Regions from separate parts of the Bradyrhizobium sp. CCBAU 25360 genome, predicted to be linked through region 2. Evidence: predicted binding sites of a transcription regulator. Region 2 holds the regulator's gene; the other holds the start of a gene.

Region 1 (11,566 bases), on a different contig from region 2:
GGAGGTCGAAACCGCTTTCGGGCCATGCTAAGGGCAGCGCAATTCGCTTGCCTCCCCTTGCCCTGCCCGGTTCCACCGGGACGATGGACCCAGTTATGACCGCGACTGCCACCTCAAATGCTGCCGGCTCCGCCGCCTGGGCGGATACGCTGCTGTTGTCGTTCGCGCAGGCCGGTTACGTCAGGGCCGAGCCTGCCATCCTGCAGCCGGCCGAGCCGTTCCTGGACCTCTCCGGCGAGGACATCCGCAAGAGCCTGTACCTGACGAGTGACCTCTCCGGCGAGGAACTGTGCCTGCGCCCGGACCTGACCATTCCGGTGGCGCGCGATTACCTGACCTCCGGTCGTGCCGGCCAGCCGGCCGGGTTCAGCTATCTCGGCCCGGTGTTTCGCTACCGCAGCGGTCAAGCCAGCGAATTCCTGCAGGCCGGCATCGAATCGTTCGGCCGCCAGGACCGCGCCGCGGCCGACGCCGAGACGTTGGCGCTCGGGCTCGAAGCGACCGCGGCCTTCGGTGTCCGCGACGTCGAGATCCGCACCGGCGACGTGGCGCTGTTCAACGCGCTGCTCGACGCGCTCGACCTCTATCCGGTCTGGCGCCGCCGCCTGGTCAAGGATTTCAACCGCAAGATCAGCCTGGAAAAGGATCTGGAACGGCTGGCGGCCGCGACCACCGCCACCCGCAGCGAATATGAGGGCGTGCTCGCCGCCCTCGCCGGCTCCGACCGCAAGGCGGCGCTCGCCTTCGTCACCGATCTGATGTCGATCGCCGGCACCACCAATGTCGGGGGACGCACCACGGCCGAGATCGCCGACCGCTTCCTCGAGCAATCGACGCTGAAGGGCGGTGCGCTGCCGCGCGAGGCGATTGCCGTGCTCAAGCGCTTCCTGACGATTGCAGGCAATCCCGACGATGCCATCGCCGAGCTGCGCGCGCTCACTGCCGACGCCAGGCTCGACCTCACGGCTGCGATCGACCAGTTCGAGAGCCGGGTCGGCTTCATGGCGGCGCGGGGCATCGACGTGAAGCAGACGCGCTTCTCGACCGCGTTCGGGCGCGGGCTCGACTATTACACCGGCTTCGAATTCGAACTGCATCACCGGGGCAACGGCGCCGAGCCGCTGGTCGCCGGCGGCCGCTATGACGGGCTGATGACCCAGCTTGGATCGACTGAACCGATCCCTGCGGTCGGCTTCTCGGTCTGGGTGGATGCGCTGACGAAGATCGGCCGCAAGGTGGGAGCTTAAGTCATGAGCGCGCCATTCGTTCTGGCCGTTCCCTCCAAGGGCCGCCTGCAGGAAAACACCGAGGCCTTCTTCGCCCGTGCCGGGCTCAAGCTGTCGAAGGCCGGCGGCGCCCGCGACTATCGCGGCACGCTTGCAGGCCTCGACAATGTCGAGGTCGCCTATCTCTCGGCGAGCGAGATCGCCTCGCAACTGTCGCGCGGCCTCGCGCATCTCGGCGTCACCGGGGAAGACCTGGTGCGCGAGAACATCGCGGACGCCGACAAGCGCGTGTCGCTGATCGACGGGCTCGGCTTCGGCTACGCCGACGTCGTCGTCGCGGTGCCGCAGGCCTGGATCGACGTTCGCACCATGGCCGACCTCGACGACGTCACCACCGGCTTCCGCGAGCAGCATCACATGCGGATGCGGGTCGCGACCAAGTTCATCAACCTCACCCGCACCTTCTTCCAGAGCCACGGCATCACCGATTACCGCATCGTTGAAAGTAGCGGCGCGACCGAAGGCGCGCCGGCGGCCGGCAGCGCCGAGCTGATCGTCGACATCACCACGACGGGCGCGACGCTCGCCGCCAACGGCTTGCGGGTGCTCGACGACGGCGTGATCCTGCGCAGCCAGGCCAATCTGGTCGCCTCGAAAGAGGCCGACTGGACGCCGCAGGCGCGGGAGACCGCGCGCGTCATCCTCGATCACATCGCAGCAAGGGCGCGAGCCAACAAGTATCGCGAGGTCCGCACCCGCTTCCGGCAATGCGACGCGGCGCTGCTCGGCGAAGCCCATGGCCGGTTCGGCGTCGAAGCCCCGTTCGGCGGGCCGACCTCGTCGGGCATGTTGACGTTGCACTGCCCGCCGGGACAGCTCTATGCGCTGGCAAGCTTCCTGCGCGAGCATGGCGCCGAGACCGTCTCGGTGGTTTCGCTCGACTACGTGTTCGACCGGGAGAACCCGCTGTTCGCCAAGCTGGAGGCGTTCCTGCGGCAGTGAGCCTCAGGCCGTTCGGCTTTTCCGTTCAGCTTTGCGACAGCAAACGGCAGCTACCATATGCTGTTAAGATGACTTTGAACGCTTCTGGAACTTGATCGATGACGCTGGGCTCCGACGTTTCCGGCATGACGACGACCGCAGGCACCGCCGCGGCGAAGGGACTGTCGATCGTCGTCCCCGTCTACAACGAGGCGGCGGGCCTCGCCGCCCTGCACCAGCGCATCTGCGATCTGGCAAAAACCTTGCGGGAGCGCTATCGGCTGGCTTGCGAGGTCGTCTATGTCGATGACGGCAGCAAGGATGCGACGCTGGCGATCGCCCGCGCGCTGCCGGCCGACGCGATCGACGTCCAGGTGGTGTCGCTGTCGCGCAATTTCGGCAAGGAAGCGGCGCTGATGGCCGGCCTCGACCATGCCCGGCTCGGCGCCGTCATGTTCATGGACGGCGACGGCCAGCATCCGCCGGCCCTGATCGAACAGCTGGTGCGGCACTGGATCGATGACGGCTATGACGTCGTCTACACCGCCAAGGCGCATCGCGACAACGAGACCTTCCTGCGCCGGGTCGCCGTGCACGGTTTCTACGCGCTGATCAATTGGGGGGCACGGCAGAAGATTCCCGAGGACGCCGGCGACTTCCGCCTGCTGTCGCCGCGCGCGGTCACGGCGCTCAGGCAGCTGCCCGAGCGCAACCGGTTCTTCAAGGGCCTCGCCAGCTGGATCGGCTTCCGCCAGATCCGCGTCGACTACGAGCCGTCCGCGCGCGCCCATGGCGTCACCACCTTCAACGCCGCGAGCCTGCTCGGCCTGTCGATCGAGGGCCTGACCTCGTTTTCGGTGGCCCCCCTGCGCTTCGCCAGCCTGCTCGGCGTCATTCTCGCCGGGGGCGCCTTCTTGTTCGGCCTTTCGATCCTCTGGGAGGTGTTCACGACCGGCAAGCAGGTGCCCGGCTATCCCTCGCTCGTGATCGGCCTGATGACGATCGGCGGCGTGCAGCTCATCATGATCGGCATCGTCGGCGAATATATCGGCAAGATCCTCTCCGAGCTGAAGGCGCGCCCGATCTACTTCGTCGCCGAGCATAGTGAAAAGCACTTCGAAGCGGCGCAGGACGCTTCGAGCGACGCCGCGAAGAGGACGGCGGCCGAATGAGCGCGGCCGCGGGTCTGCGGCGGATCTGGCTCTGTGCCGACGATTACGGCATCAGCCCGGGCGTCAACCGCGCCATCCGCGACCTGATCGAACGCGGCCGCCTCAACGCCACCTCGGTGATGATGGTGGGGCCCGCAATCGCGCGCAGCGAGGTCGAGGCGCTTCAGGCCTCGGCGAAGACGAGCCCGCGCTGCGCGATCGGATTGCACGTGACGCTGTCGGCGCCGTTCCGTCCCCTCACCATGCATTTCCGCCCGCTCGACGGCGACATGTTCATGCCGTTTCCGAAGCTGCTGCGCGCGGGCATTTTGCGGCGGCTCGACCGCGAATTCTTCCGCAACGAGGTGAAGGCGCAGCTCGCCGCCTTCGCCGAAGCGTTCGGGCGCGCGCCTGACTTCGTCGACGGCCATCAGCATGTGCAGCTCTATCCGCAGGTGCGCGACGGCTTTGTCGATGCGGTCCGCGAAGGCGCGCCGAACGCCTGGGTGCGCCAGGGCGGCCGCGACCTGCCGCTCAAGCAGCGGCTGGCCTCACCCAAGGCCATCGTGCTCGACGTCCTCAGCGCGCAATTCCGCCGCCGTGCCGGCAGCGCGGGGCTCAGCTTCAACCCGGGCTTTGCCGGCGCCTATGACTTCACGCGGGCGGCCGATTTTGGCGAGCTGATGCGGCAATTCCTGGAAGGCTTGCCAGATGGCGGCCTCGTGATGTGCCACCCCGGCTTCGTCGACGATGTCCTCGCCGGCCTCGATCCGATGACGGATGTCCGCGAACGCGAGCACGCCTATCTGGCGGGCGACGCCTTCGCGCGTCTGCTGGCGGACAGCGGCGCCACGCTGGGATGACACCGGCGGACAGCAAGCCGCGGGGCAGCTTGTCGCATACCGAAATTTAATCCGGCCGGCACTGTTGGGGCCACAATGGAACCCTACATCTGCTTCGCGCTTGTTTTGCGCGAGGGAGACTGATCATGACGCCGCAGGAACGCCAGCTCGTCGACGACCTTTTCGACCGGCTTTCGAAACTGGAAAACGCACCGCGCGATCCCGACGCGATCGCCGCGATCTCGGACGGACTGCGCAAGGCACCCGGCGCGATCTATGCGCTGGTGCAGACCACGCTGCTGCAGGACGAAGCGCTGAAGCGTGCCCATAACCGCATCCAGGAGCTGGAAGCGGCCCATGCGCCCGAGCAGGCGCAGTCCGGCGGCTTCCTCGACACCATGCGCGATACCTTGTTCGGCGGAGGCCCCTCGCGCGGCTCGGTTCCGAACGTGCCGCCGCGTGACACGCGGCCGGTCTGGAACAGCGGCGGAGCGATGCAGCAGACGCAGCCGGGCTACGGTCAGCCGCCTTACGGCCAAGGTCAGGGCCCGGGCCAGGGTTATGGCGCACCGCCGATGGGCGGTGGCGGCGGCTCGTTCCTCGGCACCGCGGCGGCAGCTGCGGCCGGCGTCGTCGGCGGCTCTCTGCTGCTCTCGAGCATCCGCGGCATGATGGGCGGATCGCATCAGCAGGCCTTTGGCGACACCAACGCCCTCGGCGACCGCAGCGCTGGTGGAAGTCCTTGGGGCGGCAGCGACCAGTCCGGCGGCTCGCTCGCGCGCGATGCCGGCCTCAACGACATCGGCTCGAACCGGGAGTCCCGCCAGAGCTTCTCCGACCAGGCGAACAACGATCGTAACGACAACGACCAGAACTACGGCGACAACAACGACGACGGCAATATGGACGTAGCCGACGACAGCGATTTCGGCGGCGACGACGATGGCGGCAGCGATTACGCGTGAGCAATTCGTCCGAAAGATGCGGACGGCCGCCTCTCGGCGGCCGTTTTCTTTAGAGCATGGGCTCGAGCGTCTTTTGTGCCACGGCAAGGAGAGAGGACGCTCGATATAATATGACTAATGCGCAGCTCCATTGGACTGAGCTGAAGGTTACCCGACGCGCCTGAATTCACCATGACAAATCAAATCGCCGTCTGACGCGTGCGACCGTAGACTCCCGGATTTCCAAATTCGGACATGGGTGTTCAACTGGAAGAACACGTTGCTCATGCCACACACCAATGTGGTTGCCTCTCTTGGTTATAGTCGGGGTTTTAAAAATGAGTCCACTTCAGCAGCGCATCGCAACCCTGACCAACGTGACAACTCATCTCATCACCGAGTTGTCGGAGTTGGAGGGACTGCACGAGCGCCTCAAGAAGGCAGAGCTGTCGGCGCGGCGGTTGAAACGCTCCGTTCGCGCATCGCTTTCCCATTCATCAACTCGTCGTCGCTGCTCTGTTGCCCCTCGTCTCGGTTCGAGGCGGCATCGTCGGCCAGCCTAAAGCATGATCCGGAAAAGTGCGCAGCGGTTTTCCGAAAAGATCATGCTTTAAGCGCGATGACGATTCATCCTGATCGCATCGCGCTTTGGACCTTGGCCGGAGGACGTACGCCGGCGGCGCGCAACGCCTTCGATGCCGCGCGTCGCGAGCCGGCGCGACACGCGGAGTTGACGGCTCGCAGCGAGCGCTGGGCTACATCACCACGACCTTGGTGCCGACATTGACGCGGCCGTAGAGGTCGATGACGTCTTCGTTGCGCATGCGGATGCAGCCGGAGGAGACGTTGGTGCCGATGGTCCAGGGCTCGTTGGAGCCGTGGATGCGGTACAGCGTCGAGCCCAGATACATCGCGCGGGCGCCGAGCGGGTTCTCCGGACCGCCTTCCATGTGCCGGGGCAAATCGGGACGGCGCGCGATCATTTCGGCCGGCGGCGTCCAGTCCGGCCATTCGCGCTTGGCTGTGATCGCCTTCACGCCGGACCAGGTGAAGCCGGGACGCCCGACCCCAATGCCGTAGCGCATCGCCCTGCCATTGCCCTCGACGAGATAGAGGAATTTGTTCGGGGTATCGACCACGATGGTGCCGGGACTTTCCTTGCCGCTATAGTCAACAGATTGCTTCTCGAACCTTGGATCGAACTGACGCTGCCGCGGGTCGGCCGTCTCCTGCTGAACCGCGCCTTGCTGATATCCACCCTGCATCTGCGGCTCGCCCATCGGCGGCAGGCGGCGCTGGTCGTAATAGCCGGGCTGCTGTTGATAGACCGGCTGCTGCGGCGCGTAGGCCGGACCGCGGCCGGGACCGTCGCCGAACAGGAACTCGATGAAGCCGCCGCCCATGTTCGCATTGGAGGCGACGCGCACCGGCGCCGGCGGCACCTGCGGCTGGTAGAGCACCGCGGGCGGATCGTTCGGCACCGAATTGTCGAAGGCGCTGGCACTGTTTGCGCCGGCAATGAAGGTGCAAGCGCTGCCAAGCAGCGCGACAGACATTTTCTTGAACATCGACGTACTCTGTACTGTTTCGTCTAGATCACATGCGCCGTGGAGAGCTGATGGCTGGTCCGCGCCCCCGACGTGGTCAATAAAAAGCAAAAGCCGTTTTGTTTGGTAAACAGAAGCGGCGTTTGGATTCACCACGTCGTCAGCAGCGGGGCAATTTGGCGATCAGCGTTTATTTTCGATGAACGCCGCGCGCCCATGGTTAATCGCTTCTTTGCGCGCCGTCGCGCGCAGCCGCACAACAGTTCCTGCCGTGAACTTCGTGTTAAATCGCTTCTGCCTACAAAGACGCGTGAGTGAGGTGGGGGGAGTATCCAGATGGCTGTTCACCGCAAACGTTTTCGCGTCGAGGATATCGCTGGTGGCGAGATGCCGATTTTGGACGTAACTGAAGAGGCAATCCCGATGCACAGCGAGATCATGGCCGAGCTACGTGCGATCCGTGCACAGATGGCGAAAGGCACCGCGCCCTTGCCCTTGTCCGGCAGCGCAGCCATGGCGGCGATCGACGCCTCCACCGCCCACGAGCTCTCCGAGGCTCGTACCATGCTCGAGACCTACCGGGCCCAGATCGAGCAGTGCGAAAAGCTGAAGGTCGAGCTCGACCTCATCCATGACGCCATCGACCGCACCAAGCGCGAAATCGCGACACTGCACGGCAAGAGCTTTGACGGCGGCGAAATGGCCAAGGTCAATGGCGAGCTCGGCGCGGTGGTCGGCGGCACCGAGCAGGCGACCCAGCAGATCCTCGAGGCCGCGGAGTCGATCGACCAGGCCGCCAGCGCAATGTCCAAGGTGGACTCGATCGACCAGCAGAAGCGGCTCGCCGACGACATCCAGGAACGCGTCATCTCGATCTTCGAGGCCTGCAACTTCCAGGACCTGACCGGCCAGCGCATCAGCAAGGTGATGGGCACGATGAAGTTCATCGAGCAGCACATCAATGCGATGATGGAGATCTGGGGCGGCGTCGACGCGATCAAGTCCCACGTCGTGCCGCAGGTCGACAATCGCAGCGAGGACGACAAGCTTCTCAACGGCCCCAAGCTCGCCGGCGACGTCGGCCACGCCTCGCAGGACGACATCGACGCGCTGTTCGACTGAGCGGACGCGACATAGCGAAAAACAAAACGCCGGCGAGAGCCGGCGTTTTTGTTTTTGGCCCAGCCCGTCATTCCGGGGCGGCTCGACAGAGCCGGACCCGGAATCCGGAGATTTAAGGCAGGAAGCTCACCACATCGAGATTCTCAGGTGCGCGAGTGCGCACCATAGTTCGCGCTTCGCGCGCCCCGGAATGACGGAAGACGAACATCACGCCCGCGGCGCGCAGCGGACGTAGACCATGTTGCCGTAGCGGGTGGCGGCGTCCTTGTCGATGAAGCGGGTGATCAGGACGCGGCCGTCGAAGGAGATGATTTCGCGGTCCTGCTCGCCGGGGGTCGGACCCGCCGGTCCGATGTAGTTCTTGCCGCTCGGCGAGCCCTTCAGCCGCAGCTCCTGGGGCGTTGCCTGGTCGGCCAGATGCATGATCACGCCGCCGGAGGAGCCGGCGGTGATCACGTAGGGATTTTTGCACTGGGCCCGGGCGGCGGCCTCGGTGCGGGCGCGGTCGGCGGGGTTCTGGAACGAGGCGAGGCCCCAGCGACCGACGATCTCGTCGCCGCGAATGGTCGCAGGCATTTCGGGCGCGACGCCCGGCTCGGCTTCGGGCGGCGGCGAGGACGACGAGAAGGACGGCAGGCTCATGCCGCCGCCGCAGGCGCCCAGCAGCAGCGCCAGACAAGAGGCGGCGGCCAGATTGGCAACCGTGCGCGCGTGAGCTGAACTGATCATGGCATTCCCCCGAACAAGACCATGGCCGCACCCCTCCTGCAGCCAAGCGCAAAACCGCTGCCGGAGCAATGACGTCCTTTAATACGTCGGCGCCCCGAACAAGTTTCCAGTGCCACCATCCTATATCCGCCTCACCAATCGCTTAACCACCTTTGCTTGACAGGATCGCGGCCAAGCCATATTTCCGGGCCCACTATTAGCACTCGGAAAGCCCGATTGCTAAGCACGCCGTTCGATCCTCGGGATAGGGGGATGGACGGAAGCGCCGCCCCACCCACTTCCACTACTTCCGAAGCGAGCCTCCAAAGGGAAACGTCATGGCTAAATCCAAATTTCGTCCGCTGCATGACCGTGTCGTGGTCAAACGTATCGACGCCGAGGAAAAGACCAAGGGCGGCATCATCATTCCGGACAGCGCCAAGGAAAAGCCCTCCCAGGGAGAGGTCGTCGCCGTCGGCCCCGGCGGCCGTGACGAGACCGGCAAGCTGACCCCGATCGACCTCAAGGTCGGCGACCGCGTGCTGTTCGGCAAATGGTCGGGCACCGAGGTCAAGATCGACAACGAAGAGCTCCTGATCATGAAGGAGTCGGACATCATGGGCGTACTGGCCTAAGGCCATCCGCCTGAACAGCCGCTGAATGTCATGCCCGGATCCAGGCGGTCCGGGCATCCATCATTCCGCCGGGTTCGGTCCACGAATCCCGGAATTGATGCGACGGGCGTGCGGCAGACACATCACCAAACACGAGGGATTGCTAAAATGGCTGCCAAAGACGTCAAGTTTTCCGGAGACGCGCGCGATCGCATGTTGCGCGGCGTCGACGTTCTCGCCAACGCCGTCAAGGTGACGCTCGGCCCGAAGGGCCGCAACGTCGTCATCGAGAAGAGCTTCGGCGCACCCCGCATCACCAAGGACGGCGTCACCGTCGCCAAGGAGATCGAGCTCGAGGACAAGTTCGAGAACATGGGCGCCCAGATGGTGCGTGAGGTCGCCTCCAAGACCAACGACCTCGCCGGCGACGGCACCACCACCGCCACCGTGCTGGCCCAGGCCATCGTGCGCGAAGGCGCCAAGGCGGTTGCCGCCGGCATGAACCCCATGGACCTCAAGCGCGGCATCGACATCGCGGTCGCTTCCGTCATCAAGGACATCGAGAAGCGGGCCAAGCCCGTCGCCGCCTCCTCCGAGGTCGCCCAGGTCGGCACCATCTCGGCCAACGGCGATGCCGCCATCGGCAAGATGATCGCCCAGGCGATGCAGAAGGTCGGCAACGAAGGCGTCATCACCGTCGAAGAGAACAAGTCGCTCGACACCGAAGTCGACATCGTCGAGGGCATGAAGTTCGACCGCGGCTATCTCAGCCCCTACTTCGTCACCAACCCCGAGAAGATGACCGCCGAGCTCGAGGATGCCTACATCCTCCTGCACGAGAAGAAGCTTTCGGGCCTCCAGGCCATGCTTCCGGTGCTGGAAGCCGTGGTGCAGTCGGGCAAGCCGCTCGTCATCATCGCCGAAGACGTCGAGGGCGAGGCGCTGGCCACCCTGGTCGTCAACCGCCTCCGCGGCGGCCTCAAGGTCGCCGCCGTCAAGGCGCCGGGCTTCGGCGATCGCCGCAAGGCCATGCTCGAGGACCTCGCCATCCTCACCGGTGGCCAGCTCATTTCCGAAGACCTCGGCATGAAGCTCGAGAACGTCACTGTGAAGATGCTCGGCCGCGCCGGCAAGGTCGTGATCGACAAGGAGAACACCACGATCGTCAAGGGTGCCGGCAAGAAGCCGGACATCGAGGCCCGTGTCGGCCAGATCAAGGCGCAGATCGAGGAGACCACCTCGGACTACGACCGTGAGAAGCTCCAGGAGCGTCTCGCCAAGCTGGCCGGCGGCGTCGCGGTGATCCGCGTCGGCGGCGCCACCGAGATCGAGGTCAAGGAGAAGAAGGACCGCGTCGAGGACGCTCTCAACGCCACCCGCGCCGCGGTGCAGGAAGGCATCGTCCCCGGCGGCGGCGTCACGCTGCTGCGCGCCAAGAAGGCGGTCGGCCGTCTCACCAACGCCAATGCCGACGTCCAGGCCGGCATCAACATCGTGCTGAAGGCGCTCGAGGCTCCGATCCGCCAGATCTCGGAAAACGCCGGCGTGGAAGGCTCGATCGTGGTCGGCAAGATCCTGGAGAACAAGTCCGAGACCTTCGGCTTCGACGCCCAGACCGAGGACTATGTCGACATGATCGAGAAGGGCATCATCGATCCCGCCAAGGTGGTGCGCACCGCGCTCCAGGACGCCTCCTCCGTGGCCGGCCTGCTGGTCACCACCGAGGCCATGGTCGCCGAAACGCCGAAGAAGGAAGCCTCGCCCGCGATGCCCGGCGGCGGCGGCATGGGCGGCTTCTAAGCCTCCGTTCCGTTACAATGTTGCGAAGGCCGCCTCCGGGCGGCCTTCTTTTTTGCCGACCCTGCCCCTCCGCTTTCCGATTCAACCGACGGCCAAAACCCACTACGGTGACGCGCCGATTCGAATTGTTTGGGCATGATCCTCTCGGAAAACCGCTTCACACTTTCCGGATCATGCCCGTTGCGCGAGGATTTCATCGATGCGTGCGCTTCTGGTTTGTTCGACAGCCCTTTTGGCTCTGCTTGCAGCTTCTCCGCATTCCGCATCCGCCCAGATGAAGCTGTCGCCGAAGGCCACGACGCCCGGTGGGCCGGAGACACGCTATTTCACCTCGATCGACGGGCTGATGGACGGCAATGCCGACGTGATCCTGAAGGAGACGCGCCAGGGCAAGACGGTGACGGCGGCCGTGCTCGACGTCTGCTATCCCGTCGCAAAGAATTCCGACCGCAAGGACCGCTTCGTCGTCAATCTCCAGGTCGCGGGCCAGACCCTGACCGGCACCACGCAGAGCATCAGCGAGAAGTCGCCCGTCAGCGTCAAGCTGCTGCGCAAGCAGAGCGGCGACACCTTCGAATTCCGCGGCCAGATCAGCATTGGCCAGGTCGTGACCGAGGTGACCTCGCCCGAC
Region 2 (11,566 bases):
GCGGGCGCATCGTCGCGTTCGAAAAATACGGCGCCGATCGCGCCACGCCGGCGCGCACCGTGGCGCAGCAACTCGGCAGCGCGGATGCGTTGTTCATTGCCGATGACGGCGATGCCGTGGTGACGGTCGCAGATGCGATGACCGCGGCGGGCGCGAACTTACGCAACATCCAGTTGCTCGGCACCGGCCTGTGGGACAATCCGCGGGTTTATGCGAATGCGAGCTTGCAAGGCGGCCTCTATGCCGCGCCCGACCCGGCCGGCTTCCGCGCCTTCTCCGGCCGCTACCGCACCAAATACGGCGCCGAACCGATTCGCACGGCAACGCTGGCCTATGACGCGGTCGCCCTCGTCGCCGCGCTGGCGCGCACGCAAGGCACCACGCGCTTCTCGTCCGACGTACTGACCAATCCGTCCGGCTTTGCCGGCATCGACGGCCTGTTTCGTTTCCGTGCGGACGGCACCAACGAGCGCGGGCTTGCGGTGATGAAGGTGACCCAGGGTGGCGGCGTTGCCGTCGCGGGCTCGCCGAAGAGTTTTGGGGCGTAGTTCGGGACGACAGTGCCGTAGGGTGGGCAAAGGCGCGCTTCGCGCCGTGCCCACCATCTCTCAGCTAATCGCATGGAATTCGTGGGCACGCTTCGCTTTGCCCACCCTACGGCAGCGCGTTATGCCGCGAGATCCGCGACCACTGCATCCAGCACCGGAAAACCGCTGCTCGTCACGCGCAAGCGGCCCGTCGCATCCACCGTGATCGCGCCTTCCTCGCGCAGCAGCGCGATGCGCTTGGGATCGAGCGGGCGGCCGGAGAGGGCTTTGTAGCGCTCGGGGTCGATGCCTTCGGCGAGGCGCAGTCCCATCAGCAAAAATTCGTCGGCGCGCTCTTCGCTGTTGAGCAGATCGTCGGTGACGACACCATGGCCATTGGTCTCGACCCGCATCAGCCAGGCCTCGGGACGCTTCTCGGTGGCGGTGGCGTGCCTGACGCCGTCGATGTCGAGCCGGCCATGCGCGCCGGGGCCGATGCCGGCATATTCCTCGCCGCGCCAATAGACCAGATTGTGCCGGCACTCGGCGCCGCGCCGTGCGTGATTGGAGATCTCGTAGGCGGGCAGCCCGAGCTTGTCGCAGGTCTCCTGCGTGACGTCGTAAAGCGCGCGCGCCACCGCTTCGTCCGGCGTCTTCAATTTGCCGGCCTGGTGCAGGCCGAAGAACGGCGTGCCTTCCTCGATCGTCAATTGATAGAGCGACAGATGCTCGGCCGCTTCGTCGATGGCGAGACGCAGCTCATCGGCCCACATCGCCGGCGTCTGGTCGGGACGGGCGTAGATCAGATCGAACGAATAGCGATCGAAGGAGCGGCGCGCTATGGCGACGGCATCGAGCGCCTCGCGCGCGCTGTGCAGGCGGCCCAGCGCTTTCAGCGAGGCATCGTCGAGCGCCTGCACGCCGAGCGAGACGCGGTTGACGCCGGCGGTGCGATAGCCGGCAAAGCGCGTGGCTTCGACGCTGGTCGGATTCGCCTCCAGCGTCACCTCGACATCGCCGGCGACGGTCCAGTGCTTGCCGATCGCATCGAGCACCGCGCCGACCGTTGCGGGCTGCATCAACGACGGTGTGCCGCCGCCGAGAAAGATCGAGGTGACCTCACGGCCGGGCGAGCGCTCGGCGGTGGCTGCGATCTCGCGCGCGAAGGCGGAGGCGAAGCGCGCCTCGTCGATCGCGGCGTGACGGACATGGCTGTTGAAGTCGCAATAGGGGCATTTCGACAGGCAGAACGGCCAGTGCACGTAGACGCCGAAGGCTTCCTTAGCGCGGCTCAAGGCAGATCTCCGCCAGTTTCACGAAGGCGCGGGCGCGATGCGACAGGCCAAGGCCGAGCGGCGGCAGGCCGTGCTTCTCGATGCTGTCCATCTCGCCGAAGGTGCGGCTGTGGCCGTCCGGCAGGAACATCGGGTCGTAGCCGAAGCCGGCGGTGCCGCGCGGCGGCCAGACCAGAGTGCCGTCGACGCGCGCCTCGACCTCTTCGAGATGATCGTCGGGCCAGGCGACGCAGAGCGCGGAGACGAAATGCGCTTTGCGCTTGTCCGGCGTGGTGGCGCCGCGCTCCTGCAACAGGCGCTCGATCTGCGCCATCGCCGCGGCGAAATCCTTGGAAGGTCCAGCCCAGCGCGCGGAGAAAATGCCCGGCGCGCCGTCGAGTGCGTCGACCACGATGCCGGAATCGTCGGCAAAGGCGGGAAGCTTGGTCGCCCGCGCTGCCGCGATCGCCTTGATCGCGGCATTGCTGCGGAAATCGTTGCCGGTCTCGTCGGGCTCGCCGAGGCCGAGCTCTCCGGCCGACACCGCCTCGATGCCGTACGGCGCGAGCAGCTCCTTCATCTCGGCGAGCTTGCCGGGATTATGGGTGGCGATGACCAGCTTTCCGGTGATTCGGCGGTGCATGGGCTTATTGACTACGCGACAGCCAGTTTCTGCAAGTCCACGAGACGCGCGATGCCCTTTTGCGCCAGGGCGATCAGCTTCAGGAACTCGTCCTGCGTGAACGGCTCGCGTTCCGCGGTGCCCTGCACCTCGATGATGCGGCCGTCGCCGGTCATGACGAAATTGGCGTCGGTCTGGGCTTCCGAATCCTCGGCATAGTCGAGATCGAGCACGGGCGTGCCGTTGTAGATGCCGCAGGAGATCGCAGCGACGTTGTCGCGCATCACATTGGCCTTGATCATGTTGCGCGCCTTCATCCAGTTGATGCAATCGGCGAGCGCGACCCAGGCGCCGGTGATCGAGGCCGTGCGCGTGCCGCCGTCGGCCTGGAGCACATCGCAATCGACCGTGATCTGGCGCTCACCGAGCGCTTCGAGATCGACGATCGTGCGAAGCGAGCGGCCGATCAGGCGCTGGATCTCGACGGTGCGGCCACTTTGCTTGCCGGCGGAGGCCTCGCGGCGGGTGCGTTCGGAGGTCGCGCGCGGCAGCATGCCATATTCGGCGGTGACCCAGCCGCGGCCCTGGCCCTTCAGCCACGGCGGCAGGCGATCTTCCAGCGTGGCGGTGACCAGCACATGGGTGTCGCCGAATTTCACCAGGCAGGAGCCTTCCGCATATTTGACCACGCCGCGCTCGAGCGTCACGGGGCGCAATTCGTCGGGCGCACGGCGGCTTGGCCGCATGGGAAATCCTCCAAAACTCGCAGGTTAGGGCTATTCGCGGTGCTTGTAGGTGGGGTGAGGGTATGCGGCAAGGGGAAAGGACAAGGCTTTTTCACCCCCGGTTCTCCACCCTGCAAACGCGACGCTTGTCAGAACCCTCCTGGATGGACAAATTATGAGCATCTGAGAGGAGTTACCGTCTGTGGCCCATCACGATCCGATCCATCTGATCGCGCCGCGCGCAGGCCTCGCCCAGCTCAACGAGCGTTCTCGCGACATCTTTCGTCAAATTGTCGAAAGTTACCTCGCGACCGGTGAGCCCGTGGGCTCGCGCAATATCTCGCGCCTCATCGCCATGCCGCTGTCGCCGGCCTCGGTCCGCAACGTCATGGCCGATCTGGAACAGCTCGGCCTGATCTACGCCCCGCACACCTCCGCCGGTCGGCTGCCGACGGAACTCGGCCTGCGGTTCTTCGTCGATGCCCTGATGCAGGTCGGCGACCTCAACGAGGCCGAGCGGCAGTCGATCCAGAGCCAGCTTGCCACCGTCGGCCAGGCGCAATCGGTCGAGGCGGCGCTGGACCAGGCACTGACGCGGCTGTCGGGCCTGACCCGCGCCGCCGCGGTGGTGCTGACGCCGAAATCCAATGCGCGGCTGAAACACATCGAATTCGTCCGTCTGGAACCGGAAAAGGCGCTGGTGATCCTGGTCGGCGAGGACGGCCAGGTCGAAAACCGCGTGCTGTCGCTGCCCCCCGGAGTTCCCTCCTCGGCGATCACCGAGGCCGGCAATTTCCTCAATGCGCGCATCCGCGGGCGCACCCTGGCCGAGGCGCGGCTCGAGCTCGAGACGGCACTTGGAGAAGCCCGTGCCGAGCTCGATCAGCTCGCACAGAAGGTGATTTCCGCCGGCATCGCCAGCTGGTCCGGCGGCGAGAACGAGGATCGCCAGCTCATCGTCCGCGGCCACGCCAATCTGCTCGAAGACCTGCATGCGCTGGAGGATCTGGAACGGGTACGCCTGCTGTTCGACGATCTCGAGACCAAGCGCGGCGTGATCGACCTGCTGGGGCGTGCCGAGACCGCTGAGGGCGTGCGTATCTTCATCGGTTCGGAGAACAAACTGTTTTCCTTGTCCGGCTCCTCTACGATCATCTCGCCCTATCGGGATGCCGCCGGCCATATTGTCGGTGTTTTGGGCGTGATCGGGCCAACCCGGCTGAATTATGCCCGCGTGATCCCGACCGTGGACTACGCGGCCCGCATCGTCAGCCGTCTTTTGGGAGGCTGATCGGCGTTTCCGCCGATCACGGGCGCTTGATTTTCGGCGCTTTAGGCACGATATCCGGGCCAACAATCCCTGGAAACGAGTTCGAGATTAGAGCCGATGACCGAGCAAGACCGGCAACCCGAAGACACGACTGCCGCGACCGGCGAGCCCGTGGTGTCAAAACCCTACATCATGCCCGACGATCCCGAGCCCGGCTCAGTCGAGCTGTTGCAGAAGGAAGCCGCCGAGGCGCGTGACCGCATGCTGCGGACGCTGGCCGAGATGGAGAATCTGCGCAAGCGTACCACCAAGGAGGTCGCCGACGCCCGCCTCTACGGCATCACCGGCTTTGCCCGCGACGTGCTCGACATCGCCGATAATCTTCAGCGCGCGCTCGATGCCGTTCCGGCCGAGGCCCGCGCCACGGCCGATCCCGGCCTGATATCGCTGATCGAAGGCGTCGAGCTCACCGAGCGTTCGCTGCTCAACGCGCTGGAAAAGCACGGCGTGAAGAAGCTCGATCCGCAGGGCCAGAGGTTCGACCCGAACTTCCACCAGGCGATGTACGAAGTGCCTGATCCGTCGGTGCCGTCGGGCACCGTGGTGCAGATCATGCAGGCCGGCTACACCATCGGCGAGCGCGTGCTGCGCCCGGCCTTGGTCGGTGTCGCCAAGGGCGGCGCGAAGCCCGCGGCCGCGGCGAACAACAACGAGTCGAGCGGCGCGGCGAACTGATTTTTTTGCGTCATTCCGGGCGGCTCGAAGAGCCGAACCCGGAATCTCGGGATTCTCAGGTGCGCAATGGCGCACCATAGTTCGATGCTTCGCATCGCCCCGGAATGACAGTCATCTAGCCCTGCGCGCTCGCGATATCCGCAGACTGAATCCGCTTCACGCCGGCCTTGGCCATATCGGCCCAGGCTTTTGCCAGCGAGCCCTGCGTGTCGATGCCGCGGCAGGCGTCTTCCACCACATAGACCTCGAAGCCAGCCTTGCGCGCGTCGAGCGCGGTCCAGGCGACGCAGAAATCCGTCGCGAGCCCTGCGACGAAGACGCGCTTGATCTTGCGTCCCCTCAGATAGCCGGCAAGTCCTGTCGAGGTCTTGCCGTCGGCTTCGAGGAAGGCCGAATAGCTGTCGACGTCCTTGTGAAAGCCCTTGCGGATGATGAGCTCGGCGTGCGGGATCGCAAGGTCCTTCGACAGCGAAGCGCCATCGGTGCCCTGCACGCAATGGTCGGGCCACAGCACCTGCTTGCCATAGGGAAGGTCGACGGTCTCGAACGGCTTCTTGCCGGAATGCACCGACGCAAACGAGATGTGGCCCGGCGTGTGCCAGTCCTGCGTCATCACCACATTCGCAAATGCTCTCGAGATCTTGTTGATGACGGGCACCACCTGCTCGCCCTCTTTCACCGCGAGGCTGCCGCCGGGCAGGAAGCAGTTCTGCACGTCGATCACGAGCAGCGCGGAGGCATCGTCCGGCTTGATCGATGCCGCTGCAAGGAGTGCGGTTGGAGCCAGCGTTGCAAGCGCCGTCGTCCCAAGCATTGCCAAGACTTGTCGCCGATCCAGCATCGTTCGCCTCCCCTTCGGATGAACTCAACGGAGACGAAGCCTAGTTCCGTTCGTGTACGAACAGAAGCCCGAAAATGCCGCCGGGTTTGATGAGGGGTTGGGCGTGCAGCCTCAACACCGCTGTCGTCCCGGACAAGCGCAGCGCAGATCCGGGACCCATACCCCCAGGGAGAAGTTTGGCGAAGACTCTTCGGGGGTACTGCGACCGACCGCAATCGCGAGATCACGCGGTATGGGTCCCGGCCTTCGCCGGGACGACACCGAGTGTGTTGGAGCGCCTCTGGCCTACCCCTTCGGCTGGATGCCGTCGCGCACGGCGCGGAAGCGAGTGAAGGCGGCCAGCCACTGGTCGCGCGGGGCGCTGGCGATGATGCGCAGCGAGGCGCCTCCGCTCGAGAAGCGGATCCACTGCACCACGGTCACCGGGACCTTGTCCTTGCCGCTGATGCCGTCGATCCGGGTCTCGAAGCCTTGCTGGCCGTTGATGCGGATCGGCTCGGACATGGTGACGCGCGATTCGCGCACGCCGGGAATCTGCAGCGCCGCCTCCTGGGCGAAGCGGGCGCGGTCGTCGGCCTGCTGCGGCGTGGCGCCGATCAGGCCGAGGATCATGAACGGCTTCGACTCGTAACCGGTGCTCTCGTCGCCGTCCGCCAGGATGATGCTCGAGCCCGGCGCCAGAGTGCGGATGTCCTTGAATTCGGCGAGATCGGTGATCCTGAACGGCATCAGCGCGATCTGCTCCTCGGCCGAGACCTGCTTGCGGGTAGTGGCGGTCGCAAACATCTGCCGCACCGCCTCATCCGTGTAGATCTTGGTCGCATTCTCCGGGACCTGCACCGCGACGTAGCCGGAGAAGCCGGCGCCCGGCACGATCATCGAATAGCGCTTCACCGGGGTGTCGCCGGCCTTGCCGCTTTCGGTGGTGAAATAAGCGAGGCCCGCGGGCGTCTCGATCTTGTCCTGCTTGACGCCGCCAGCGCCGGCCGGATTGGAATTGAAGGCGCTCACGACCTCGCCATAGGCTGCCGGCGGCAGCTCGGTGATCAACACCTTGACGCTGCCATCCTCGCTCTCGAATCCCGGAAACGTTTTTGCCGTGCTGAGACCGACCAGCGGCACCATGCCGAGGCGCAAGCCGGGTGGAAACACGGCGTCGGCGGCGAAGGCCGGAAACGCGGAGGCGATCAGAAGGGCGAGCGCGGCGAGGGGGCGGATCAGCTTCATGGGCACTCTGATTGGTTCACATTGAGGCCGTTCGATGGTCGGCCACCGGGCCGCATTGTCGCGCGAAGCAGCTGTGGCGGCTGCCCGGCCGGTCCGCCTTTTACCGGGTTTGGGCTTGCGGCAACAGGGTGGGCGGGCTTGCGGTAGCGGGGGGCTTGCTGAAGCCTGAACCTGTTAATAATTCCTCACCCGCAAGGGCGGTGAAGCCCGGATATCATCGTCCAAAACCCAATGTTTTCACGGCAGAAACGTAGCTTCGGTCCTTGCGGGCCCCTCCCCCCCTCCTATATGAGCCTCAATCATCGCAATATCGCGGATGTTTGATCTTAGGGGGTTTCGGTCGGGTGCCTTCTGGGCCCAGCCAACCTGCCGCAAAAACAAGGATATCAGGACCATGGGAAAGGTCATTGGGATCGACCTCGGCACCACGAATTCGTGCGTCGCCGTGATGGATGGCAAGAACGCCAAAGTCATCGAGAATTCCGAAGGCATGCGCACGACGCCTTCGATCGTCGCCGTGACGGACGACGGTGAGCGCCTCGTCGGCCAGCCGGCCAAGCGCCAGGCCGTCACCAATCCCGAGCGCACCTTCTTCGCAGTGAAGCGCCTCATCGGCCGCCGCTACGACGACCCGATGGTCGAGAAGGACAAGAAGCTCGTCCCCTACAAGATCGTGAAGGCTTCCAACGGCGACGCCTGGGTCGAGGCCGACGGCCAGACCTACTCGCCCTCGCAGGTCTCGGCGTTCATCTTGCAGAAGATGAAGGAGACCGCGGAAGCCCATCTCGGCCAGAAGGTCGATCAGGCCGTCATCACCGTTCCCGCCTACTTCAACGACGCCCAGCGCCAGGCGACCAAGGACGCCGGCAAGATCGCGGGCCTCGAAGTGCTGCGCATCATCAACGAGCCGACCGCGGCCGCGCTCGCCTATGGCCTCGACAAGACCAAGACCGGCACGATCGCGGTGTACGATCTCGGCGGCGGCACGTTCGATATCTCGATCCTCGAGATCGGCGACGGCGTGTTCGAGGTGAAGTCGACCAACGGCGACACCTTCCTCGGCGGCGAAGACTTCGACATGCGCCTGGTCGGCTATCTCGCCGACGAATTCCAGAAGGAGCAGGGCATCAACCTGCGCAACGACAAGCTCGCGTTGCAGCGCCTGAAGGAAGCCGCTGAAAAGGCCAAGATCGAGCTGTCCTCGACGACGCAGACCGAGATCAATCTGCCCTTCATCACCGCGGACCAGACCGGCCCGAAGCATCTGACGATGAAGCTCACCCGCGCCAAGTTCGAGGCGCTGGTCGACGACCTCGTCCAGAAGACCGTCGAGCCCTGCCGAAAGGCGCTGAAGGACGCCGGCGTCACCGCCGGTGAGATCGGCGAAGTGGTTCTGGTCGGCGGCATGTCGCGCATGCCGAAGGTCCAGGAAGTCGTGAAGCAGCTGTTCGGCAAGGAGCCGCACAAGGGCGTCAACCCGGACGAAGTCGTGGCGATCGGCGCTGCGATCCAGGCCGGCGTGCTCCAGGGCGACGTCAAGGACGTGCTGCTGCTCGACGTCACCCCGCTGTCGCTGGGCATCGAGACGCTGGGCGGCGTGTTCACCCGCATCATCGACCGCAACACCACGATCCCGACCAAGAAGAGCCAGGTGTTCTCGACCGCCGAGGACAGCCAGAACGCGGTCACCATCCGCGTCTTCCAGGGCGAGCGTGAAATGGCGGCCGACAACAAGATGCTCGGCCAGTTCGACCTGATGGGCATTCCGCCGGCTCCGCGCGGCATGCCGCAGATCGAGGTGACCTTCGACATCGACGCCAACGGTATCGTCAACGTCTCGGCCAAGGACAAGGCCACCGGCAAGGAGCAGCAGATCCGCATCCAGGCCTCCGGCGGCCTGTCGGAAGCCGACATCGAGAAGATGGTCAAGGACGCCGAGGCCAATGCCGAGGCGGACAAGAAGCGCCGCGAGGCCGTGACCGCCAAGAACGAGGCGGATGGTCTGGTGCATTCGACCGAGAAGGCTTTGGCCGAGCACGGTTCGAAGGTCGGCGAGACCGAGCGCCGCGCCATCGAGGATGCCGTCGGCGACCTCAAGGAAGCGCTGAAGGGCGACGATGCCGAGGCGATCAAGGCCAAGACCCAGACGCTGGCCCAGGCTTCGATGAAGCTCGGCGAGGCCATGTACAAGCAGCAGGCCGAGGCCGACGCCAAGAAGGACGCGGCCAAGGACGACGTCGTCGACGCGGAATTCACCGAAGTCGACGACGACAAGAACAACAAGAAGTCCGCCTGAACCCCAAGAGGGTCATGATGCGGACGGCTTGGACCCCACACGCTCTACCGGCCTCCTCCTTCGCGGGGGAGGCCGCCGTGTCGGGACGGACGGGCGGGTCGCCCGTTACGATCGATCAATTCCCAGCCGTTATGCTGAACGCCGCCAAGCGACCCTCTGCCGCCGGGCAGAAGGCTGCCTATATCGTCGTGTGGCGACGTCGTTTCGCTCCGACTTGAATCGCGATTGGATAGACCGAGTCCCACATGTCCACGTCCACCAAGCGCTGCTATTACGAAACTCTCGAAGTCGAACGCGATGCCGACGAATCCGTTCTGAAATCGTCGTTCCGCAAGCTGGCGATGAAGTTCCACCCGGACCGCAATCCCGGGGACGACACCAGCGAAGTCAAGTTCAAGGAAATCAACGAGGCCTACGAGGTCCTCAAGGACAAGGACAAGCGCGCGGCCTATGACCGCTACGGCCATGCCGCCTTCGAGCAGGGCGGCGGCGGCGCCGGCTTCGGTGCGGGCTTTGCCTCTTCCTTCTCCGATATTTTCGAAGATTTGTTCGGCATGGCCGGGCAGCGCGGCCGCGGCGGCCGCGAGCGCGGCGCCGACCTGCGCTACAACATGGAAATCACGCTCGAGGAAGCCTTCGGCGGCAAGACCGCGCAGATCGAGATTCCGGTCTCGGTCACCTGCGAGGCCTGCTCGGGCATCGGCGCCAAGGCCGGAACCAAGCCGAAGACCTGTTCGAGCTGCGGCGGCGCCGGCCGCGTGCGGCAGTCACAGGGCTTCTTCACGCTGGAGCGGACCTGTCCGGGCTGCCAGGGCCGCGGCCAGATGATCGAGGATGCCTGCCCGTCGTGCTCGGGCCAGGGCCGCGTCACCCGCGAGCGGAATCTTTCGGTCAACATTCCCCCGGGCGTCGAGGACGGCACAAGGATCAGGCTCGCCGGCGAGGGCGAGGCAGGGGTTCGCGGCGGTCCGCCCGGCGACCTCTACATCTTCCTGTCGCTGGCCCAGCACCAGTTCTTCCAGCGCGACGGCGCCGATCTGCATTGCCGTGTGCCGATCTCGATGGTGACGGCCGCCCTCGGCGGCGAATTCGAGGTGCCAACCATCGAGAAGGGCAAGGCCAAGGTGAAGGTGCCGGCCGGGACCCAGTCGAACCGCCGATTCCGCATTGCATCAAAAGGCATGCCGGTGCTGCGGTCGCGCCAGATGGGCGACATGTATGTTCAGGTCGTGGTCGAGACCCCGCAGAACCTCACCAAGAAGCAGCAGGAATTGCTGGCCGAGTTCGAAAAGCTTTCCTCCGGCAACACCCAGCCGGAATCCGAGGGCTTCTTCGCCAAGGTCAAGGATTTCTTCGGTAATCGGGCGAGTTGACCCGGCTTGACCATACCGCCTTCGGCCTATACGTCTTTATGACCATTTTCTGACACGCCGCGGTCCCGCGGTCCCGTCCGGTCCTGACATGCCATTGCCATCGTCCGCGCGTGCGTTGAAGAAGCCTCGTCTCGACGACGAGGTGCGCTTTCTCAGATCATGGATCGAAAAGCCCCTCCACATGGGCGCGGTGATGCCGTCGGGCAAGCTGCTGGCCCGGACCATGGCCCATTACGTCGATGTCGATTCGGACGCGCCTGTGGTCGAGCTCGGACCCGGCACCGGCGCCATCACCTCGGCCCTGATCGAGCGCGGCGTCGACCAGAAGCGTCTCGTCCTCGTCGAATACAATCCCGGCTTCTGCGCCCTGCTGCGCGACCGCTATCCGCAGGCCAAGGTGGTGCAGGGCGATGCCTATCGCCTGCGTGACACGCTCTGGAACGTCCTGAGCGCGCCGGCCTCCGCGGTCGTCTCCGGCCTGCCGCTGGTGACAAAACCGATGCTGACGCGGCTGCGGCTGATCCGCGACGCCTTTGCGGCGCTCGCGCCCGGCGCGCCTTTCGTCCAGTTCACCTATGCGGTGGTGCCGCCGATCCCGAAATCGCTGCCCGGCGTGTCCACAGAGGCGTCGGAACGGATCTGGATGAACCTTCCGCCCGCCCGCGTCTGGGTGTAT

The links. Region 2 encodes HrcA, which represses chaperone genes, less so after heat shock. Its sites were predicted from a motif close to GTTAGCACTCNCNNNNNGNGAGTGCTAAC; they were not measured.
Region 1: a site for HrcA is predicted at 8,738-8,766, ahead of XH81_RS23675 (co-chaperone GroES). Genes of this name have one in related genera too.

What each region holds. Positions count from the first base shown of each region.
Region 1 covers NZ_LBJA01000041.1:437,567-449,132, reverse strand. The annotation lists gene XH81_RS23715 (ATP phosphoribosyltransferase regulatory subunit) at 96-1,247, shown strand; gene hisG (ATP phosphoribosyltransferase) at 1,251-2,228, shown strand; gene XH81_RS23705 (glycosyltransferase family 2 protein) at 2,327-3,379, shown strand; gene XH81_RS23700 (ChbG/HpnK family deacetylase) at 3,376-4,221, shown strand; gene XH81_RS23695 (DUF2076 domain-containing protein) at 4,347-5,165, shown strand; gene XH81_RS23690 (L,D-transpeptidase) at 5,900-6,712, opposite strand; gene XH81_RS23685 (protein phosphatase CheZ) at 7,028-7,813, shown strand; gene XH81_RS23680 (hypothetical protein) at 8,021-8,542, opposite strand; gene XH81_RS23675 (co-chaperone GroES) at 8,860-9,156, shown strand; gene groL (chaperonin GroEL) at 9,304-10,935, shown strand; gene XH81_RS23665 (hypothetical protein) at 11,135-11,566, shown strand, end outside.
Region 2 covers NZ_LBJA01000040.1:287,037-298,602, reverse strand. The annotation lists gene XH81_RS20875 (penicillin-binding protein activator) at 1-548, shown strand, start outside; gene hemW (radical SAM family heme chaperone HemW) at 668-1,822, opposite strand; gene rdgB (RdgB/HAM1 family non-canonical purine NTP pyrophosphatase) at 1,809-2,444, opposite strand; gene rph (ribonuclease PH) at 2,456-3,169, opposite strand; gene hrcA (heat-inducible transcriptional repressor HrcA) at 3,351-4,439, shown strand; gene grpE (nucleotide exchange factor GrpE) at 4,536-5,153, shown strand; gene pncA (bifunctional nicotinamidase/pyrazinamidase) at 5,269-5,994, opposite strand; gene XH81_RS20840 (hypothetical protein) at 6,280-7,221, opposite strand; gene dnaK (molecular chaperone DnaK) at 7,616-9,517, shown strand; gene dnaJ (molecular chaperone DnaJ) at 9,763-10,890, shown strand; gene XH81_RS20825 (class I SAM-dependent methyltransferase) at 10,979-11,566, shown strand, end outside.